Linked DNA regions of Methyloterricola oryzae. The protein of the gene in region 1 interacts with the protein of each later gene in a pairwise test. Links are inferred from orthologs where the notes say so. Each region holds a gene or a part of one and is shown in the gene's direction. Other genes may lie near its edges.

Region 1 (3,269 bases):
CCATTGGCGGCTTCCTCGATGACCAAGTCAGCCAGCGCCAGTTCCTCCAACAACCTTCGCAAGCGGGCCCTCGCCAAGGGCTCATCATCGGCGATCAGAATCTTCACTCAGCGTCGTCCGATAGGGAAATACGATGCGCGCCTGGTAGCGTCCGTCCACCACACTGGTGTGCACGGCCCCACTTCCCGGAAAACAGTTCTCCAGCCTTAGCCGCAGGTTGGCGAGAGCCACGCGATTGCCGCTGCGGTGCGGCTCCGCCTCAGCGCGGGGTGCGGGACTCCGGACTGTCAGGACCACCTCGCCCCGCCGCAAGCGTCCATCGATCTCCACCATGCCACCGCCGGGCAGAGGTTCGATACCGTGATACAAGGCATTCTCCACCAGGGGCTGCAGACTGAGGGGTGGCAGCAGCGCATCCATCGGCGCGCCGTTCAGGTTCCAGACCACCCGCAGGCGCTCGGCCAAACGCTGTCCCTCCACATTGAGGTATTGCCGCACCAAGTGCAATTCTTCCTCCAGCTTCGCCATTCGCGCGTTTCTCTTCAACACCGCACGGAACATTTCGGCAAAATCCAGTATCAATTCCTCCGCCTTGGCCGGATCGGTGCTGATGAGACTGGCTATGGTGTTGAGACCGTTAAACAGGAAATGCGGCCGCATGCGCGCCTGCAAAACGTCCAGCCGAGCCAGTCCCTCGGCCCGAACATGCCGCCGCCACTGATATTGAACATAGCGGTAGCGGAGCCACAAACCCGTCAGGAGCGCCGCGACGGCGACGTCGCGCAGGCAGCGATAAGGCGTCTGGCTCAATTCCGTGCCCCCATTCAACAAGCCTTGGCCCAAGCCGTTCCATGCGAGCCACCCCACCAGCAGCACCATTGCCTCGACCACGCAAACGACGACACCCCCTGCTCTCAGCGGACTCGCGCTTTGGAGCCAACGGTTGAAGGTACTCAAAACTGCGATGCTGAGCAGGACGACCCAGACGATGTAGAGGGAGACCAGCCCCAAGCTGTTCCAGAAAGCCTCCGCATCGGGCGCCGCGATCAGGCCGATTGCCAACGCCAGGATTTCGGCCAACAACAGCAGCACAAAGGCCGTACGCACGCGTCGGAAGTCCGGAAGAAAACTTTCGGTGTCTGCCCAGAGTGGAACTTTCGATCGGACCACTGGCTCCCTCGGGATTCCCTGTCAGGTCGATGGATACGGTTCAGTTTAGACAGACGCCGGCACTTCTCGCCCTACCTGGGGCGGGAAAAAACCGATATGATGCAAATTTGAAAATAACGAGGGACACCCATGCAGATTTCCGCCGAGAAAGTGGTTCACATTCATTACACGCTGACCAATGACGAGGGGGACGTGCTGGACAGTTCAGAGGGTCAAAATCCTCTAGCCTACATCCACGGCCAGGGCAATATCATTCCGGGCCTGGAAAACGCACTGGCGGGTAAGCAGGTAGGCGACCGCCTGAGCGTAACGGTCTCTCCCGAAGAAGCTTACGGCCTGCGCGACGACGACCTGATCCAGGCCGTGCCGAAGACCGCCTTCGAAGGCGTCGAGCAGATCGAGCCCGGCATGCAATTCCATGCCGAAACACCCGAGGGCGTACAACTGGTGACTGTCATCGAGGTTCTGGATGACGAAGTAATTCTGGATGGCAATCACCCGATGGCCGGCATGACCCTGAACTTCGCCGTCGAGGTCACGGACATTCGCGATGCCACCGCAGAAGAATTGGATCACGGCCATGTGCATGGTCTTGGCGGGCACCATCACGACTGAACTAGCACTCTAGGAGCAGCCAGCCGCAGGGATGTGAAGGCCGGTTAAGCGCCTCAGTCCGTGATCTGGCCCCCGGCGTTCAGATCAGGTGTGCCCAGAGGTCATGTTCATCGGCCTCCTCGATCTCGACCTCGACCCACTGGCCCACTTGAAGATGGGTAGCTCCATCGATGAACACCTGACCATCGATCTCAGGGGCATCGGCTCGGCTGCGCGCTACCGCGCCTTCCTCCACCACTTCGTCGACCAGTACGGTTTCGCGACCACCTACACGAGCCTGGAGTCTCGCAGAGCTGATTTCCTCCTGGAATGCCATGAAGCGGGCTAAGCGATCTTCCTTTACCTCCGCTGGCACCTGACCCGGAAGCGCGTTGGCCGCCGCGCCCGCCACCGGGGAGTACGCGAAGCAACCCACACGGTCCAATTGCGCCGCATCCAGGAAGTCGAGCAGATCTTCGAAATCTTCATCGGTTTCGCCTGGAAAGCCCACAATGAACGTACTGCGGATGGTCAGTTCCGGGCAGATGGACCGCCAAGTTTGTATACGCTCCAGGTTGTTCTCAGCGGAGGCGGGACGCTTCATCGACCTGAGGATACGAGGGCTGGCATGCTGGAAAGGAATGTCGAGATATGGCAGGATTTTGCCTTCGGCCATCAGTGGAATCACCTCGTCCACATGCGGGTAAGGGTAAACATAATGGAGACGGACCCAAGCCCCCATCTCACCCAAGGCCTTTGCCAGATCCAGGAATCGGGTCTTGAGCGGACGACCACCCCAAAAACTGGTGCGATATCCCATGTCCACCCCATAGGCACTGGTATCCTGCGATACGACAAGCAATTCCCTCACGCCCGCGCCAACCAGTCTCTCCGCTTCGCCCATGACTTCGCCAATGGGGCGACTGACCAGATCACCCCGCATCGAAGGTATGATGCAAAACGTGCAGCGGTGGTTACAACCTTCCGAGATTTTCAGATACGCATAATGCTTGGGCGTCAGTTTGATCCCCTGTGGGGGCAACAGATCGGTGAATGGATCATGCGCGGGAGGGAGGTGCTCATGCACCGCCGCCATGACATCCTCGAAAGCGTGGGCGCCCGTAACCTTGAGGACGCTGGGATGGCGGGCCCGGATCTCGCCTTCTCTTGCGCCTAGACAGCCGGTCACGATGACTTTGCCGTTTTCAGCCAAGGCCTCGCCAATGGCGTCCAGGGATTCCTCAACTGCCGCATCGATAAAGCCGCAGGTATTCACCACCACCAGATCGGAATCCCGGTAACTCGGCGACACTTCGTAACCTTCCGAGCGCAGGCGCGTCAGGATCACTTCGCTGTCCACCAGCGCCTTGGGACAGCCGAGGCTGATAAATCCAATTCTTGGGTTTGCCACAGTCTGACGCACACTCGGGTTATGTTTGTAAAATTCGCTACCGCACCGCAAAGGCCTCATGGGCGCCCAGTCACGGGTAAAAATTTCCACCATT
Region 2 (2,964 bases), on another replicon or contig:
CGCCGATAAAGCGAGGTGTGCAAAAGGGTTTCCGCCGACGGCTTGCCACCGTCCAGGGAATGCCCGCCGGCATCCACCAGCATGATGTCCTCCCGCTTCAGATCGCCTTTGTGCCGTCCCGACACCGTAATGGCGATCCGCCCGTCGGAGAGCCGCGCCGAGAAATTGCCGCTGGTGGCGGGCACCCAGCCGCGCGCGTGGATGAAGTGCCCGGCCTCGATCAATTCATCGGCGCGGGCCAGAAACTCGTCGTGGGACACGATGGCCTCATGGAAAAACGCGAAGCGCCGATTGTAAGGCCCCGGCGTCCCTATCTCAAACTCCGAAAAGCATGCGCAGGCAATACAGGCCCATTGCTCTTATACTATGCAAGTTGATTTTGGCGCACGCCATTGCGCTGAGCTTATCGATCTTCGAGGCGAGGTTCTTCCCATGTGTCTGGCTATACCCATGCAAATCACCCGGATCGAAGGTCTGCAGGCCCGCTGCGCTGCCCGTGGCGTCGAGCGGGACGTCAGCCTGTTCCTGCTTCAGGACGAGCCGCCGCAACAGGGTGATTACGTTCTGATCCATGTCGGCTACGCCATTCAGAAGCTCACGGCGGAAGAAGCGCAGTCTGCCTGGGAGTTGTTCGACCAGATGGGCGGGGAAGAAATCCTGAGTGCATGAGCTTTCCCTGTGCGACGATTTGATGCGGCAGGTGACCGCACTCGCCGCCGAGCACCGGGCGCGCCGGGTCGCCAGCATCACCTTGAGGATGGGTCCGCTTTCAGGGGTCGAGCCGGACCTGCTGCGTAACGCTTTCGAGATCAGCCGGGCGGGGAGCGTCGCGGAAACCGCCGAACTGCTCATCGAGCCCCAACCGGTGCGGGTGCGATGTCGCCGCTGCGGCGCCGAGTCCGAGGCAAGCGTCAACAATCTACTGTGCCGCGCCTGCGGCGCGTTCGAAACGGCCCTGATCAGCGGGGACGAGTTGATTCTCGCCCGCGTGGAACTGTTGAACGAGGAATGAGGGCTTTCCCTCAGTGAGGTAACCAGTCATGTGTGACACCTGCGGCTGTAATATCACGTCCGGAAACCGCCATCTGTTGTTGGACATGCCCAAGGCAACCACCCCGGTCTCCGTGCTGAGCACTCTGCTCGCCCATAACGATAAACAGGCGGAAACCAACCGCGCCCGCCTGGACCGGCAAGGCATCCTCGCGGTCAACCTGATGTCCTCGCCGGGTTCGGGAAAAACGGCCCTGCTGGAGGCCACCATCGCCCAACTCAAGAGCCGCCTGCGGATTGCTGTGATTGAGGGCGATCTGGAGACCGAAAACGACGCGGCGCGTATCCGCGCCCAAGGCGTCGTCGCCCACCAGATCACCACGGGCACTGCCTGCCACCTGGACGCTCATCTGGTGGAAGGGGCGCTCGACCAAATCGACCTCGGCCAGATCGACCTACTGTTCATCGAGAACGTCGGCAACCTGGTCTGCCCGGCCAGCTTCGACCTCGGCCATCATCTGAACGTCACCCTTCTTTCAGTGACCGAAGGCGACGACAAGCCCGCCAAGTACCCCGTCATGTTCCGCGCGGCAGATCTGATGCTGGTCACCAAGAGCGACCTGCTGCCCCACCTGGATGACTTCTCGCCGCAGCGCGCCGAGCAGCACCTCAGGGCCCTGGCCAACCCCGCCCCGGTGCTCACCTTGTCCTCGCGCAAGAATCAAGGCATGGAGGTTTGGCTGCAGTGGCTGCAGGAGCAGGTGGTTGCGCACAAATCGCGGGTCGCGCAGCAGGAAACCCTGAAGCCCAGGGTGCAGAAAGAGGGACGTGCGCTGCACCAGGCTGCGCCGGCCGTCCGCTTCCGCCCGGTCAAGCCGGTACACGACCATGTCGACTAGCGCGAAGGACTGGCTGGAGCGCATCCGCGCCCTGCCCCTGCCGCCCCGCATCCGGGTGATGAACGTGTGTGGAGGCCACGAGCGCTCCATCAGCATGGCGGGCCTTCGCCGCGCCCTGCCCGCCAGCATCGAACTGATCCCGGGCCCCGGGTGTCCCGTGTGCGTATGCCCCGAGGAGGACATTTACCAGGCCATCCAGTTGGCGCTCCAGGAGGACGTGGTCCTGGTGGCTTTCGGCGACATGCTCCGGGTCCCGGTCAACACCCCGAAGGACACGGTAAGGTCTCTGGAACAGGCGCGTGCCGCTGGCGCCGACATCCGGCCCATCGCCTCGCCCCTGGAAGCGGTGAGAATCGCTCGCGAGGCGGCGCCACGCCGCGTGGTGTTTTTCGTCGCGGGCTTCGAGACCACCTGCGCGCCGGTGGCTGGCATGATTGCCGAGGGCCTGCCCGAGAACCTGCTGCTGCTCATGAGCGGCCGACTCACCTGGCCCGCCGTGCAATTATTGCTGGACTCGGAAGACCCCGGCTTCGATGCCTTAATCGCGCCGGGCCACGTATCCACGGTCATGGGCCCGGAGGAATGGTCGTTCGTGGTGGAAAAGCACGGCCTGCCCGCAGCGGTGGCCGGCTTCACCCCGGAAAGCCTCCTGGCCGCCACCTACTCGGTGCTGAGGCAGCACATCGAACAGCGACCCTTCCTGGACAACTGCTACAGCCAGGCGGTGAAACCTGGCGGCAACGCTCTGGCGCGCCGGTTGTTGAGCGAAACCATGGATATCGTGGAGGCGCCCTGGCGCGGTATCGGCCACATTGCCGCCTCGGGGCTCGAACTGAAGCCCGATTACGCCACCCACAATGCCCGCAAGGTGCTGCCCGATTACGCCGAGCCGACCCGCCGACGGGCCGGCGAGATGCCCCCCGGCTGCGATTGCGCCCGGGTCGTGCTGGGAAAGATCACCCCCACCCAGTGCCGCATCTACGGCCAGCCGTGCACGCCACGTAACCCCGTGGGACCTTGCATGGTTTCCGACGAGGGCGCTTGCCATATCTGGTGGACCTCGGGCCAGCGCAAG

Evidence for each region.
Region 2: the proteins of EK23_RS06365 (region 1) and hypB interact in binary tests that used the Escherichia coli proteins (3 or more experiments, as listed by UniProt). The link is inferred for Methyloterricola oryzae from one-to-one orthologs.

What each region holds. Positions count from the first base shown.
Region 1 is NZ_JYNS01000003.1:55,443-58,711, forward strand. What follows is about bases 294-3,042. They hold EK23_RS06365 (FKBP-type peptidyl-prolyl cis-trans isomerase), read left to right. Parts: upstream 294-1,299; coding sequence 1,300-1,785; downstream 1,786-3,042. Other genes in these bases: EK23_RS06360 (sensor histidine kinase), read right to left, coding at 294-1,107; rimO (30S ribosomal protein S12 methylthiotransferase RimO), read right to left, coding at 1,865-3,042. In the rest of the region: EK23_RS06355 (LytR/AlgR family response regulator transcription factor), read right to left, coding at 1-107; more of EK23_RS06360, read right to left, coding at 85-293; more of rimO, read right to left, coding at 3,043-3,175. UniProt on the Escherichia coli protein: Folding helper with both chaperone and peptidyl-prolyl cis-trans isomerase (PPIase) activities. Chaperone activity prevents aggregation of unfolded or partially folded proteins and promotes their correct folding.
Region 2 is NZ_JYNS01000009.1:52,402-55,365, reverse strand. It holds hypB (hydrogenase nickel incorporation protein HypB), read left to right. Parts: upstream 1-1,040; coding sequence 1,041-1,889; downstream 1,890-2,964. Other genes in the region: hypD (hydrogenase formation protein HypD), read left to right, coding at 1,879-2,964; hypA (hydrogenase maturation nickel metallochaperone HypA), read left to right, coding at 662-1,012; EK23_RS13030 (HypC/HybG/HupF family hydrogenase formation chaperone), read left to right, coding at 433-669; EK23_RS13035 (methylthioribulose 1-phosphate dehydratase), read right to left, coding at 1-263. UniProt on the Escherichia coli protein: Involved in the maturation of [NiFe] hydrogenases. Required for nickel insertion into the metal center of the hydrogenase. Exhibits a low intrinsic GTPase activity, which is essential for nickel insertion.